Regions from separate parts of the Amycolatopsis sp. NPDC004625 genome, predicted to be linked through region 1. Evidence: riboswitches for the same ligand, from Rfam matches in the RefSeq annotation. Region 1 holds a riboswitch; the other holds the start of a gene.
What was found. Region 1 has a riboswitch for glycine ahead of gcvP (aminomethyl-transferring glycine dehydrogenase). Riboswitches for the same ligand answer to the same signal wherever they lie in the genome.
Positions count from the first base shown of each region.

Region 2: linked by a shared signal. The riboswitch ahead of gcvP (aminomethyl-transferring glycine dehydrogenase) and the one ahead of gcvP (aminomethyl-transferring glycine dehydrogenase) in region 1 are both predicted to bind glycine.

Region 1 covers NZ_JBEXKX010000001.1:289,563-296,819, reverse strand. The annotation lists gene gcvP (aminomethyl-transferring glycine dehydrogenase) at 23-2,854, opposite strand; glycine riboswitch at 2,894-2,992, opposite strand; gene ABZW17_RS01365 (helix-turn-helix transcriptional regulator) at 3,162-4,454, opposite strand; gene ABZW17_RS01360 (hypothetical protein) at 4,527-4,718, shown strand; gene ABZW17_RS01355 (3-oxoacyl-ACP reductase) at 4,715-5,482, opposite strand; gene ABZW17_RS01350 (aldehyde dehydrogenase family protein) at 5,482-6,849, opposite strand; gene ABZW17_RS01345 (gamma-glutamyl-gamma-aminobutyrate hydrolase family protein) at 6,846-7,257, opposite strand, start outside.
Region 2 covers NZ_JBEXKX010000003.1:116,456-123,712, forward strand. The annotation lists gene ABZW17_RS04280 (glycosyltransferase family 2 protein) at 1-319, opposite strand, end outside; gene ABZW17_RS04285 (NAD-dependent epimerase/dehydratase family protein) at 316-1,251, opposite strand; gene gcvP (aminomethyl-transferring glycine dehydrogenase) at 1,257-4,160, opposite strand; glycine riboswitch at 4,331-4,429, opposite strand; gene ABZW17_RS04295 (MerR family transcriptional regulator) at 4,472-5,050, opposite strand; gene ABZW17_RS04300 (TetR/AcrR family transcriptional regulator) at 5,351-5,962, shown strand; gene trxA (thioredoxin) at 5,943-6,278, opposite strand; gene ABZW17_RS04310 (MerR family transcriptional regulator) at 6,288-6,683, opposite strand; gene ABZW17_RS04315 (bifunctional nuclease family protein) at 6,873-7,257, opposite strand, start outside.

The sequences.
Region 1 (7,257 bases):
GGGTTAGAACCCGCCTAACCACTCACGAGCCGTACTCGCTGAGGGGCGGGCAGGAGCACACGAGGTTACGGTCGCCGCGGGCGCCGTCGATGCGACGCACCGGGGGCCAGTACTTGTTCTTGCGCGAAACACCCGCCGGGAACACGGCCAGCTCGCGGCTGTAGGGCTTGTCCCACTCCCCGACCAGCGTCTCCGCGGTGTGCGGGGCGCCCCGCAGCGGCGACTCCTCCGCGGTCCACTTGCCGTTGGCCACCTCGTCGATCTCGGCGCGGATGGCGATCATCGCGTCGCAGAACCGGTCGATCTCGCCGAGGTCCTCGGACTCGGTCGGCTCGACCATCAGCGTGCCCGCGACCGGGAACGACATGGTCGGCGCGTGGAAGCCGTAGTCGATGAGCCGCTTGGCGACGTCGTCGACCGTCACGCCGGTCTCCTTGGTGATCTGGCGCAGGTCGAGGATGCACTCGTGCGCGACCAGACCGTCCTGGCCCGTGTAGAGCACCGGGTAGTGCGGCGCCAGGCGCGAGGCGACGTAGTTCGCGGCGAGCACGGCGACCTTCGTCGCGGCGGTCAGGCCGGGTGCACCCATCATCCGCACGTAGGCCCACGAGATCGGCAGGATCGACGCCGAGCCGTAGGGCGCGCCGCTGATCGGGCCGACGCCGGTTTCCGGACCGGCGGCGTCGAGCAGCGGGTGGTTCGGCAGGTAGGGCGCCAGGTGTGCGCGCACCGCGACCGGGCCGACGCCCGGACCGCCACCGCCGTGCGGGATGCAGAAGGTCTTGTGCAGGTTCAGGTGCGAGACGTCGCCGCCGAACTCGCCCGGCTTGGCCAGGCCGAGCAGGGCGTTGAGGTTCGCGCCGTCGACGTACACCTGGCCGCCGCCGTCGTGGACGATCTTGGCCAGCTCGTCGATGTCGTGCTCGTACACGCCGTGCGTGGACGGGTAGGTGACCATGATCGCGGCGAGGGTGTCCTGGTGGGCGGCCACCTTGGCGCGCAGGTCGGCCAGGTCGACGTTGCCCTCGTCGGTGCACTTGACGACGACCACGCGCATCCCGGCGAGCACCGCGGAGGCGGCGTTGGTGCCGTGCGCGGACGACGGGATCAGGCAGACGTCCCGGGCCTCGTCGCCGTTCGCGCGGTGGTACGCGCGGATCGCCAGCAGCCCGGCGAGCTCGCCCTGGCTGCCCGCGTTCGGCTGCAGCGACACCTGGTCGTAGCCGGTGACCTCGGCCAGCCAGTCCGCCAGCTGTGCCACGAGCGTGTGGTAGCCCTCGGCGTCTTCGGCCGGGGCGAACGGGTGGATGCCCGCGAACTCGCGCCAGCTGATCGGCTCCATCTCCGTGGTGGCGTTGAGCTTCATCGTGCAGGAACCGAGCGGGATCATGCCGCGGTCGAGGGCGTAGTCCTGGTCGGACAGCCTGCGCAGGTAGCGCAGCATCGCCGTCTCGGAGCGGTGGGTGCCGAAGACCTCGTGCCCCATGAAGCCGCTCTCGCGGGCCAAGCCGTTCGGCAATGCGACGCCGTCCTCGACGTCTTCTTCGACGCCGAACGCGCGCAGCACCTTCGCGGTGATCGCCGGGGTGCTGACCTCGTCGAAGGCGACGCGGACGTGGTCGGCGTCGACGTGGCCGAGGTTGACGCCGGCCGCGCGGGCGGCCGCGTGGACCTCGGCGGCCCCGCCCGGGACCCGCGCGAGGACGGTGTCGAAGAACGACTCGTGCACGACCTCGACACCGGTCTTGCGCAGTGCCTCGGCGAAGCCCGCGGCCAGGCCGTGGACGCGCCGGGCGATCTTCTTCAGGCCGTCCGGGCCGTGGTAGACCGCGTACATCGCGGCGAGCACGGCCGGCAGGACCTGCGCGGTGCAGATGTTCGACGTCGCCTTCTCGCGGCGGATGTGCTGCTCCCGCGTCTGCAGCGCGAGGCGGTAGGCGGAGTTGCCGTCGGCGTCGACCGAGACGCCGACCAGCCGCCCGGGCAGCGAGCGCTCGAGGCCGGCGCGGACGGACATGTACCCGGCGTGCGGGCCGCCGTAGCCGAGCGGGACGCCGAAGCGCTGCGTCGAACCGGCGGCGACGTCGGCACCGAACTCGCCGGGCGAGGTGATCAGGGTGAGCGCGAGGAGGTCGGCGGCGACGGTGAACAGGGCGCCCGCGGCCTTTGCCGACTCGGAAACCGCGTGGTAGAAACCGCGGCCGCGCAGCACACCGGACGCGCCCGGGTACTGGACGACGACGCCGAAGAAGTCGTCCGGCAGGCCGGTCAGCAGGTCGCGCACCTCGACCTCGATGCCGAGGGCCTCGACGCGGGTGCGCACGACGGCGATGGTCTGCGGCAGGCACTCGGCGTCCAGGACGACCTTGTTCGACTTGGACTTGGACGCGCGGCGCATCAGCGTGACGGCCTCGGCGACGGCGGTCGACTCGTCCAGCAGCGAGGCGTTCGCGGTGGCCAGGCCGGTCAGGTCGGCGACCATGGTCTGGAAGTTGAGGAGGGCTTCGAGGCGGCCCTGGGAGATTTCCGGCTGGTAGGGCGTGTACGCGGTGTACCAGGCCGGGTTCTCGAGCACGTTCCGGCGGATGACGCCCGGCGTGACGGTGTCGGAGTAGCCCAGGCCGATCATCTGCGTCATCGGCCGGTTGCGCGCGGCGAGGGCGCGCAGTTCCGCGGTGGCGTCCTCTTCGGACGCGGCGGGCGGGAGCCGCAGGTCACGGGTGGCGCGGATGGCGCTCGGGACGGCGGCGCCGACGAGGGCGTCCAGGCTGCCGTAGCCGCACTCGGCGAGCATCTTCGCGCGTTCGGCCTCGGACGGGCCGATGTGGCGGGCGTCGAACTGCGTGGAAGTGATCGGGAGCTCCTAAGGCCGGGCACACAGCGGTGCGCTGGGAACTCCCCCTCTGTCATGGCACCTGAGAGTTTCACCGTGAGCGACACGGCTTTCACCTTGGGTGAGGCGCGGGTGCGCCTGCTTTCCAGAGTGGCCTCGCGCGAAGCGGTAGCAGGTACCTGAGAGATTCCGGGGAGTTTGCTCCTTCGGTGCCCCACCGACTTCGTGAGGGCTCTCCCGCCTCGGCTCTACGGCCCGATCTGCAGTTGTGGCGGCTACGGTACCCGGCGGGTTCGAGGTCCGTCTACTTCACCCGGGCAACACCACATCAGTCTTCGACCGCGGCTCGACGCACGACCCGCCCGGCCAGCACCGGCGGCCGCCGGACCCGCCCCGACGGCAGGACCAGGCGTTTCAACGGCCCGCCGACCGGCACCGGCGGCCGGCCGGCGCCCAGCAGCACCTGCTCGACGATCTGCTCGGCGAACCAGGCCACCGAGTCGTTGAGCCGGTCCAGGGACGGCCGGTCGCCGTCGAAGACGTCCTCGTCGGCCAGCGTCACCTCGAAGTGCGGGCAGCCGGGCGGGACCGTGACGGCGTCTTCGATCGCTTTCGCGCCCTCCTCGGGGTCGGTGAACCCGGCCTCCAGCAGCGGCTCGCGGTAGATGCGGGCCGCGCGGGCGCGCATCCGCGGCCCGTACCGGACGACGATCGGGAGGCGGCCGGTCAGGTCCGGCACGGCGAGGCCGTGCAGCAGCATGATCGGCGGCACCGAGTGCACCAGCCGCGGCGCGGGTTCGGCCAGCTCACGGGCGGTGATCCGGACCCGGTCGGCCATCGTTTCGGGCAGGCCGAAGTAGCGGAAGTCGACGTTGCCGAAGCCGAGCCCGTCGGCGACCAGCGAGGCGAGCAGCTCGCCGTACCCCCAGATCGGCGACAGCACGACGACCGGCGGCGCGGCGACCACGGGCGACGGCGCGGGCGGCCGCGTCGCCTCCTGCTCGGGCACCTGGATCACCAGCCGCGGCGGTTCGTGCCAGTCGTGCACCTCCGCGACCCGCCAGTACAGCCCGAGCGGCCGCCACAGCTCGCCGAGGACGTCGTGCTCGATGATCCGGCGCACCTCGGCGTCGTCGTGCGGGAAGTCCCGCGGCGGCACGATCCCGACGTAGTGGTGGTAGGTGACGCGGACCTCGTCGCCGCGGGTGGCCGACCGGATCCGCATCTCCCAGTCGACGGGCGACGCGGCGATGGCGTTGGCCACCTGCGTGCCGGGCGAGGAGTAGACGAGCGCGGTGGCCTGCCGGAGGAACTGCCCGGCCCGGTCGATGCCCTCCCTGAGCGCCTTCGCCGCCTGGGCGACGTGCACGGGGCCGGCGAGGGAGTCGGGCAGCACACCGGCGACGCGCAGGAGCTCGGCCTCGCTGAGGCCGGTGACGTCGGCGAGCTGGGCCCAGTGGTCGAAGACGGTGACCTTCGGCGCGTGCCGGTGCTCGATCCAGCTGCGCAGGGTGGAGGTGGGAACGCCGACGCGCCGCGCGGCCTCGTCGAGGGAGAGCCCGCGGGAGCGCAGGCCGGCCCGGACCGCTTCCGCCCACTCGTCGGCGCGCCAGTGCGTCACCTCACAAAGCTAACGAAACCCGCTAGCTTTGCGCAGGGACGAATCGCCCGGGCGCGGCCGACGCTGGTCACCATGACCACCACCGTCATCGCCCTCACCCTGATCGTCGGCGTCCTGACCTTCGCCGCCGGCGCGTTCCTCGCCTCCGAGGTCGCCACCCGGATCCTGCGGCGCCGGGAGAAAGCCATCTCCGAAGAACGCAAGCGCCTCAACGCCGCCTGGAAGTTCCTTAAGGAGGTCTACGGCGTCAAGACCCGCCGTTAGAGCGGGGTGACGTACGCGCCCGAGATGCCGCCGTCGACCAGGAACTGGGACGCCGTGATGAAACTCGCGTCGTCGCTGGCCAGGAAGGCCACCGCGCCCGCGATCTCCTCCGGCTCCGCGAACCGGCCGACCGGGACGTGGATCAGGCGGCGGGCCGCGCGTTCCGGGTCCTTGGCGAACAGCTCCTTCAGCAGCGGCGTGTTCACCGGGCCCGGGCACAGCGCGTTGACGCGGATGTTCTCCCGCGCGAACTGCACCCCGAGCTCGCGGCTCATCGCGAGCACCCCGCCCTTGGACGCCGTGTACGAAATCTGCGACGTCGCCGCGCCCATCACGGCCACGAACGACGCCGTGTTGATGATCGAACCGCGGCCCTGGCGCTGCATGTGCGGCAGGACCGCCTTGCAGCAGTGGTACACCGAGGTCAGGTTGACGCGCTGGACCCGGTCCCACGCCTCGATGCCGGTGGTCAGGATCGAGTCGTCCTCGGGCGGCGAAATCCCCGCGTTGTTGAAGGCGACGTCGACCGAGCCGAACTGCTCGACCGTGCTGTGGAACAGGTTCTCGACCTGCTCGGCGTCGGTGACGTCGGTCTGGATGAACGCGCCGCCGATGTCGTCGGCGGCCGCCTTGCCCTCGACCGGCGAGAGGTCCGCGATGACGACCTTCGCACCCTCGCTCGCCAGACGGCGGGCCGAGGCGAGCCCGATGCCGCTCGCGCCGCCGGTGATGACCGCGACGCGGCCTTCGAAACGCTGGACCATTACTCCTCCGTGCTCAGAAAGACGTTCTTGGTTTCGGTGAACGCCGCGGCGGCGTCCGGGCCGAGCTCGCGGCCGAGGCCGGACTGCTTGAAGCCGCCGAACGGCGTCCAGTAGCGCACCGACGAGTGCGAGTTCACCGAGAGGTTGCCGGATTCGACGCCGCGCGCAACCCGGAACGCGCGGCCGGCGTCGCGGGTCCAGATCGACCCGGACAGGCCGTATTCGGTCGCGTTGGCCATCCGGACCGCCTCGGCCTCGTCCGCGAACGGCACGACGGCGACGACCGGGCCGAAGACCTCCTCCGCGGCGAGCGGGTGGCGCAGGTCGGGCGGGGTGACGACGGTCGGCGGGAACCAGAAGCCGCGGCCTTCGGGAGCGGAGCCGCGGAACGCCACGGGCGCGTCGGCCGGGACGTAGGAGGCGACCTTCTCCCGGTGCGCGGCCGAGATCAGCGGGCCCATCTCGGTCTTCTCGTCGCCGGGGTCGCCGACGACGACGCCGTGCACCGCGGGCTCGAGCAGCTCCATGAACCGGTCGTACGCGCTCGCCTGCACGAGGATCAGCGACCGCGCGCAGCAGTCCTGGCCCGCGTTGTCGAAGACGCCGTAGGGCGCGGTCGCCGCGGCCTTCTCCAGGTCGGAGTCGGCGAAGACGATGTTCGCGTTCTTGCCGCCCAGCTCCAGCGTCACGCGCTTCACCTGGGCCGCGCAGCCGGCCATGATCTGCTTGCCGACCTCGGTCGAGCCGGTGAAGACGACCTTGCGCACGCCCGGGTGGTCCACGAACCGCTGCCCGACCACGGATCCCTTGCCGGGCAGCACCTGGAAGACGTCCTCCGGGATGCCCGCCTCGCGCGCCAGCTCGGCCAGCCGGATGGCGGTCAGCGGCGTCAGCTCGGCCGGTTTGAGGACGACGGTGTTCCCGGCGGCGAGCGCGGGCGCGAACCCCCAGCCGGCGATCGGCATCGGGAAGTTCCACGGGACGATCACGCCGACCACGCCCAGGGGTTCCTGGAAGGTGACGTTGATCCCGCCCGGGACCGGGATCTGCCTGCCGATCAGGCGTTCCGGCGCCGCGGAGTAGTAGTTGAGCACGTCCCGGACGTTGCCCGCCTCCCAGCGGGCGTTGCCGATGGTGTGCCCGGAGTTCTCGACCTCCAGCCGCGCGAGGTGCTCGATGTCGGCCTCGACGGCGTCGGCGAAGCGGCGCAGCAGCCGTGCGCGGTCGCCGGGGGTGACGTCGCGCCACGCCGGGAAGGCCGCGTGCGCGCGGGCGATCGCCGCGTCGGTCTCCTCCGCGCTCGTCAGCGGGACGCTCCGCACCACCTCCTCGGTGGCGGGGTTCAGGACGTCGAAACTCGTGGTCATCGGTTCTCCTTGCTCGCTTCGACGAGAGCCTGGAACAGCCGGACGTCGTCGGTGTCCTGCTCGGGGTGCCACTGGACGCCGAGGGTGAACTCACCGGGTAGTTCGGCGGCCTCGATCGTGCCGTCGGCGGCCCAGCCGACGGCCACCAGGCCGGTGCCGAGCCGGTCGATCGCCTGGTGGTGGTAGCACAAGGTCTTGGTTTCGGGTCCGAGGATCGCCGCCGCCCGGCTGCCTTCGGCCAGCGTGACGGTCCCCCGGCCGAACGTCGCCGGGGCGGGCTGGTGCTCGGTGGTCCCCGCGGTCTCGGGCAGGTGCTGGGTCAGGGTGCCGCCGAGGGCGACGCTGATCACCTGCAGGCCGCGGCACACGCCGAGCACGGGCTTGCCTGCCTTGCGCGCGGCGTCGAAC
Region 2 (7,257 bases), on a different contig from region 1:
CGGCGAGCGCGGCAACCCACGGGCGGCCGCCGAGGCGCAGGATCAGGCCGTAGACACCGACCGCGACGAGGAGGCCGCCGGCGTGCTGGACGGCCGCGACCCAGGCGAGGCCACCGACGGCCAGCAGCGGCCGCAGGACGAGGTCGTAGCCGATCGGGTTGAGCTGGTCGGCGCGCAGGGCGTGCAGGTTGTCGAGGTAGCGGAACGAATCGATGTACAGCAGCGCCGGGCGGTAGGCCAGCCAGGTCAGCACCCGGAGGGTGATCGCCGGGACGAGGAGCAGGAGCAGCAGCCAGTGCCGCCGGAGAAAAGCCCTCACCGGTTCGCGAGGCCGGAGAAGTACTTCCACGCCGTGGCCAGACCGTCGGTCAGCGACACCTCGGGCCGGTAGCCGATGGTGTCCGCGCTCGCCGAGACGTCGACGACCACCGCCGGCATCTCCCCGGCCGGCGCCTCGACGTGCTCGACCGGCAGCTCGGCGCCGGTCACCTCGCGCACGACCTCGACCATCTCCAGCACGGACACCGAACGCCCGGCCCCGACGATCGCGCGGCCGGAATAGCCGCTGTCGAGGGTCAGCAGGACCGCGCGGACGACGTCGTCGACGTGCACGAGGTCGCGGCGCTGGCGGCCGTCGCCGTAGACCCTGATCCCGGTGCCGCTCAGCGCGGCCCGCATCATGCGCGGCACGAAACTGTCCTTGTGGGACATTCCCGGGCCGTAGACGTTGGTGAACCGCAACGCACACGTCTTCATCCCGTACGCCCCGGCGTACCCCGACAGCAGCATTTCGCACGCCGCCTTCGTGGCGCCGTAGGGCGTCAGCGGGCGCAGCGGCAGGTCCGGGGTGATGGTCGCGGAGCCGACGTTGCCGATCACGGCGTTGGTCGAGGCGAGCAGGAACTGCGGCACTTCGTGGCGGCGCGCGAGTTCCAGGAGTTCCTGGGTGACGAGGACGTTGTCGGCGAAAGTGTCTTCGGGCAGCTCGACCGACTTCAGCACCGACGTCAGCGCGGCCAGGTGCACGATCCCCGCGGTTGCGCGTGTCACGGCCTCCTCGCGGACGGCCGCCTCGCGCAGGTCGCCGGTCACCACGCGGACGCCGTCGGCGTCTTCGGGGAACGGCACCCGGTCCACGACGGTGACCGGCACGTCCCGGTCGCGGAGGGCCCGCACGACGGCCCGGCCGATGAAGCCGCTCCCGCCGGTCACGACCACGGACGTCCGATCAGGACCGTGCCTGCTCACCATGGGCGTCAACCTACCCCGCGTTCCTGTGACCGGTCCGCGAAGGCCTCCGGGGGCGGGCAGGAGCAGACGAGGTTCCGGTCGCCGGTCGCGCCGTCGATGCGCCGGACCGCCGGCCAGATCTTCGGCGTGCCCGTCCCGGCCGGGAACACCGCCGTCTCGCGGCTGTACGGCCGGTTCCAGTCGCCGGTGATGCAGTGCGCGGTGTGCGGCGCCTGCCGCAGCGGCGACTCCGCCAGGGGCCACTCCCCCGTCGCGACGCGCTCGATTTCGCCGCGGATCGCGATCATCGCGGCGCAGAAGCGGTCGAGCTCGGCGCGGTCCTCACTCTCCGTCGGCTCCACCATCAGCGTCCCCGCGACGGGGAACGACATCGTCGGCGCGTGCAGCCCGTAGTCCGCCAGCCGCTTCGCGACGTCGTCCACGGTGACGCCGGTGGCCTTCGTCAGCGGGCGCAGGTCGAGGACGCACTCGTGCGCGACGAGCCCCTCGCGGCCCGCGTACAGCAGCGGGTAGTGGCCGGCGAGGCGGCGGGCGACGTAGTTGGCGTTGGCCACCGCCACGAGCGTCGCCCGGCGCAGCCCCTCGGCCCCCATCATCCGGATGTAGGCCCACGAGATCGGCAGGATCGACGCGCTGCCCCACGGCGCCGCGCTGACCGGACCGACGCCGGTGGCGGGGCCGGCCGCCGGCTGCAGGGGGTGGTTCGGGAGGAACGGCGCGAGGTGCGCGCGGACGCCGATCGGGCCGACGCCGGGCCCGCCGCCGCCGTGCGGGATGCAGAACGTCTTGTGCAGGTTGAGGTGCGAGACGTCGGCGCCGAAGCGGCCGTACTGGGCGACGCCGATCAGCGCGTTGAGGTTGGCGCCGTCGACGTAGACCTGGCCGCCCGCGTCGTGCACCGCCGCGCACACCTCGCCGACGGTGTCCTCGTAGACGCCGTGCGTCGACGGGTACGTCAGCATGATCGCGGCCAGGTCGGCGCGGTGCTCGTCCACAGTGGACTTCAGGTGCGCGAGGTCGATGTTCCCTTCGTCGTCGCAGCGGACGACGACCACGCGCATGCCGGCCATGACGGCGCTGGCCGCGTTGGTGCCGTGGGCGCTGGCCGGGATGAGGCAGACGTCCCGGGCGTGCTCGCCGCGCGAGCGGTGGTGGGCGCGGATGGCGAGCAGGCCCGCGAACTCGCCCTGGCTGCCGGCGTTGGGCTGCAGCGAAACCGTGTCGTAGCCGGTGATCCGGGCGAGCCAGGTGCCGAGATCGGCGACCAGGTCCAGCAGACCGGCGGCGTCTTCGACGGGCGCGAAGGGGTGCAAGCCGGCGAACTCCGGCCAGGTGATCGGTTCCATCTCGGCGGTGGCGTTGAGCTTCATGGTGCACGAGCCGAGCGGGATCATGCTGCGGTCGAGGGCGAGGTCCTTGTCCGCCAGCTGCCGGAGGTAGCGCAGCATGGCGGTCTCCGAGCGGTGCGCGTGGAACACGGGGTGCGTCAGGTACTCGCCCGTCCGGCGCAGCGGGGCCGGGAGGGCGTCCGCGGTGTCCGCGTCGAGCCCGTCCACATCGGACACCAAGACGCCGAACGCCTTCCACACCAGCGAAAGCCGCTCGCGGGTGGTGGTCTCGTCGCAGGCGGCGCCGACGTGGTCGTCGTCGACCGGCCGGAGGTTCACCCCGAGGTCGCGGGCCGCCGCGACGACCGCGGCCGCCCGCCCGGGCACGGTCGCGGTGACGGTGTCGAAGAATTCGCCGTGTCCGACGTCGATGCCGCCCTCGGCGAGGCCGGCGGCGAGCACGGTGGCCATCCGGTGGGTCCGCAGCGCGATCCGGCGCAGGCCGTCGGGCCCGTGGTACACGGCGTACATAGACGCCAGCACGGCCGGCAGGACCTGCGCGGTGCAGATGTTCGACGTCGCCTTCTCCCGGCGGATGTGCTGCTCGCGGGTCTGCAGGGCGAGTCGGTACGCGGGGTTTCCGTCGGCGTCCCGGGACACGCCGACGAGGCGCCCGGGCAGCTGCCGTTCGAGGCCGTGGCGGACGGCGAGGTAGGCGGCGTGCGGGCCGCCGAAGCCGAGCGGGACGCCGAACCGCTGGGTCGATCCGACGGCGACGTCGGCGCCGAGTTCGCCGGGCGGCCGCAGCAGGGTGAGGGCGAGCGGGTCGGCGGCGACCACGACCGCCGCGCCGTGCTTCTTCGCCTCGCCGATGGTGAGGTCGAGTTCGCGGACGGCCCCGGAGGCGCCCGGGTAGGACAGGAGGATGCCGAAGAAGTCGCCGCCGAGCCCGAGCCCGGTCAGTCCTTGGGACAGGTCTTCGACGACGAGCTCGATGCCGAGGGGTTCGGCCCGGGTGCGCAGGACGGCGAGCGTCTGCGGCAGGGTGTCGGCGTCGACGACGAACCGGGCGGACTTCGTTCGTCCGGCCCGCCGCACGAGGGTCATGGCTTCGGCGGCCGCGGTGGCTTCGTCGAGCAGCGAGGCGTTGGCGACGGGCAGGCCGGTCAGGTCGGCGATCGCGGTCTGGAAGGTGAGCAGCGCTTCCAGCCGGCCTTGGGAGATTTCGGGCTGGTAGGGGGTGTAGGCGGTGTACCAGGCCGGGTTTTCGAGGACGCCGCGCCGGAGGACGGGTGGGGTGACGGTGTCGTGGTACCCGAGCCCGATCATCTGCGCCATCGGCCGGTTGCGCGCGGCCAGCTCCCGCAGTTCGGCAAGGGCTTGCGCTTCGGAGGCGGCGGCCGGCAGTTCGAGCGGCTGCGCGGACTCCCGCAGCGACTCGGGAACGGCCCGCTCGGCGAGCTCGTCGAGGGAGGCGACGCCGACAACGTCGAGGATGTGCCGGAGATCTTCGGAACCGGGCCCGATGTGCCGGTCGGCGAAGGGAATCCCTTGTTCCAGGGAGGCGAGTGACGGATCCACGATGGCCTCCTGGTACGGCGACGCCGGGCCGGGACGGCGATGTCCCGGCCTCCCCACTCTGTCCGTACCCATTTCTGGGCGCCTGAGAGTTTCGCCCGTAGGTTGACCCGGGCTTGCACCGTCGGCGGGGCCATCAGGGTGTGTTCTGACGACCCGCTTTCCAGAGGCGTCTCGTCCGCGCGGTCCAGGGTGCCTGAGAGGTTCCGGGGAGGACTTGCTCCTTCGGCGCCGAGCTCAAGGTGTGGCTCGGACTCTCCCGCGCGGATTCGTCGACCGCACGGTGAACCTTACTCCGTCCGCCGCAGCGGTGATCACCCGGTCTTGCGGGCGTTGCGGCGTTGCGTGAGTTCGTCCGGTTCGTGGGTCTCGACGATGCCGCCGTCGGCGCGTTCGGCCGGGAACTCGTGGATGGTGCCGCTGATTTCCTGCATGGCGCCACTGACCGCGATGCCGAAGACGCCTTGGCCGCCCTGGAGCAGGTCGACGATCTCTTCCGGTGACGTGCACTCGTAGACCGTGGTGCCGTCGGAGAACAGCGTGACCCTGGCCAGGTCGCGGACGCCGCGGACGCGCAGGTGGTCGACCGCGACCCGGATGTTCTGGAGCGAGACGCCGGTGTCGAGGAGCCGTTTGACGACCTTGAGGACCAGGATGTCCTTGAACGAGTACAGCCGCTGCGAGCCGGAGCCGTGCGCGGTGCGGATGCTCGGCGCGACCAGCTTGGTCCGGGCCCAGTAGTCGAGCTGGCGGTAGGTGATGCCGGCGATCTGGCACGCCGCCGGACCCCGGTAGCCCACCAGCTCGTCGGGCAGCGAGTCGTCGGGGAACAGTTCTCCCTGCTCACCAGTCGCGACCTCGACAGGCTGCTTCTCGGAACCAGCCTCGACCACGCAAGCCTCCCCTCGCCCGACCTGGCGGCCGGCGAATGACAGCCGGAGGAGTCCCAGGAGCGGGACCCACCGGAGATCAACCGCCACGATCCGGCCCCAGACCGTGAATCACACCGTGGCGATTTACCTCCTTCGACGGTAAGCGTCCGGAGAACACCGGTCAACGCGACGCGCGGCAAGCCTCAACGGTCGGCTGAGCCTTTGAGCCGTTCGCCGTACCCCCTGCGGCGTGATCCAAACACCTTGACCGCTTTTACTCAGCCGAGTAACTTTTTACTCATGCAAGTAAACACCGACCTCATGGCGGAAATGGGGCTCAGCGCCACCGAGGCGGCCCGCCGGGCGCAGATCATCGGCGCCACCATCGGCGTGCTGTCCGACCTCGGCTACCGCCGGACGACGTTCGCCCGGATCAAGGAGCGCGCCGGCCTCAGCAGCACCCGGCTGATCTCGTACCACTTCACGAACAAGGCCGGCCTGATGCAGGCCGTGCTCAGCACGGTCGTCGAAACGAAGCACCAGTTCCTCGCCGAACGCACCGGTGGCGGCCTCGACCCGGCCGACCGGCCCGGTTACCTGCGGGCGCACATCGAGACGTCGGTGGCGTTCCTGCGGGCGTACCCGGAGTGCGTCCGGGCGCTGTCGGAGCTGGCCGCGAACGCCGACGACGCCGACGGCTGGGTGATGACGAAGGTGCTGGTCGACGACCTGCGCGTGCACGGTCTGGCCCGCCAGCTCAAGCAGGGCCAGTCCGAGGGCGTGTTCGGCGCCTTCACGCCCGAGGTGATGGCGATGTCGATCGCGCAGGCCGTCGACGGCGTGGCCGCGGCCTACGCGGCCGACCCTTCGCTGGACATCGAAACGTACGGGCGCGAGGTCGCGGACGCGTTCGTCAAAGCGACGGCGCCGTGAGGGCGCGGTCGAGGCGGTCTTCGATGCGGGCTTTCGGGAACGCGCCGACGATCGTTTCGACCGGCTCGCCGCCGCGGAAGAGGATCATCGTCGGCAGCGACATGACCTGGTAGGAGCGGGTGGTCCCGGGGTTCTCGTCGGCGTTGATCTTGCGGACGACGAGCTCGCCGTCCCGCTCGGCGGCGAGCTGTGCCAGCACCGGGCCGACCATCCGGCAGGGGCCGCACCAGGTGGCCCAGAACTCGACGAGCACGGGAACGTCGCCGGCGAGGACCTCGGCGAAGGTGGCATCGGTGACGTCGCTGACTGCGGACATGGGGTTCCTTCAGGGGCGTGGGGATTCGGGCACGACACACGGATCGGGTGCCTGGCGGGCCAGGGCGGCGGCGAGTTTCGCGGCCAGTTCGCCGCGGATGCCGCCGAGGCGGGCGAGGAGGGCGTCGGCTTCTTCGAGCTTGCGCCGGTAGACCTCGATCGAGTTCGCGCAGGAGTCGCCGGTCTCGTGGCCGCTGCGCAGGCATTCGACGAAGGGGCGCGTCTCCTCGAGGGTCAGGCCGACCGTCTGGAGGGTCTGGATCTCGTGGACGAGCTGGAGGTCGTCCTCGTCGTACTCGCGGTAGCCGTTCGCCGAGCGACGGGCCGCGAGGAGGCCCTGGTCCTCGTAAAACCGCAGCGCACGAGTGGTGACCCCGGTCCGCTGCGCCAGTTCTCCGATCCGCATACCCCGACGCTAGACGTTGACGCCAACGTCAAGGCAAGGCAAGCAAAACGCCTCAGCCCGGGAGGACGCCGGGGGTCCGGGGGCGGAGCCCCCGGGCGGGGTCTGGGGGTTGCACCCCCAGAGAACACGGCGGGGAGCTCTTGGCGAGCGCTTTCCGCGAGCACACCTCGCCCGAGCTCTCCCCACCCCTCAGGTGTCGGCGCCGCGGAAGTCTTCCGGGGAGACCGAGTCGAGGAACTCGCGGAACTTCTCGACTTCGTCTTCCTGCTCGTCCGGGATGATCAGGCCGGCTTCCTCCAGCACCGAATCCACGGCGTGGATGGGCACCCCGATCCGCAGGGCCAGCGCGACCGAGTCGCTCGGCCGGGCGGACACCCGGATGTCGCCGTCGAAGACGAGCTCCGCGAAGAACGTGCCTTCCTTCAGGTCGGTGATGACGACCTGCTCGAGCTCCCGGCCGAGTGCTCCGATGACCTCTTTCAGCAGGTCATGCGTGAGCGGGCGGGCCGGCCGGACCCCTTGCTGCTCCAAGGCGATGGCGGTGGCTTCGACCGAGCCGATCCAGATCGGCAGG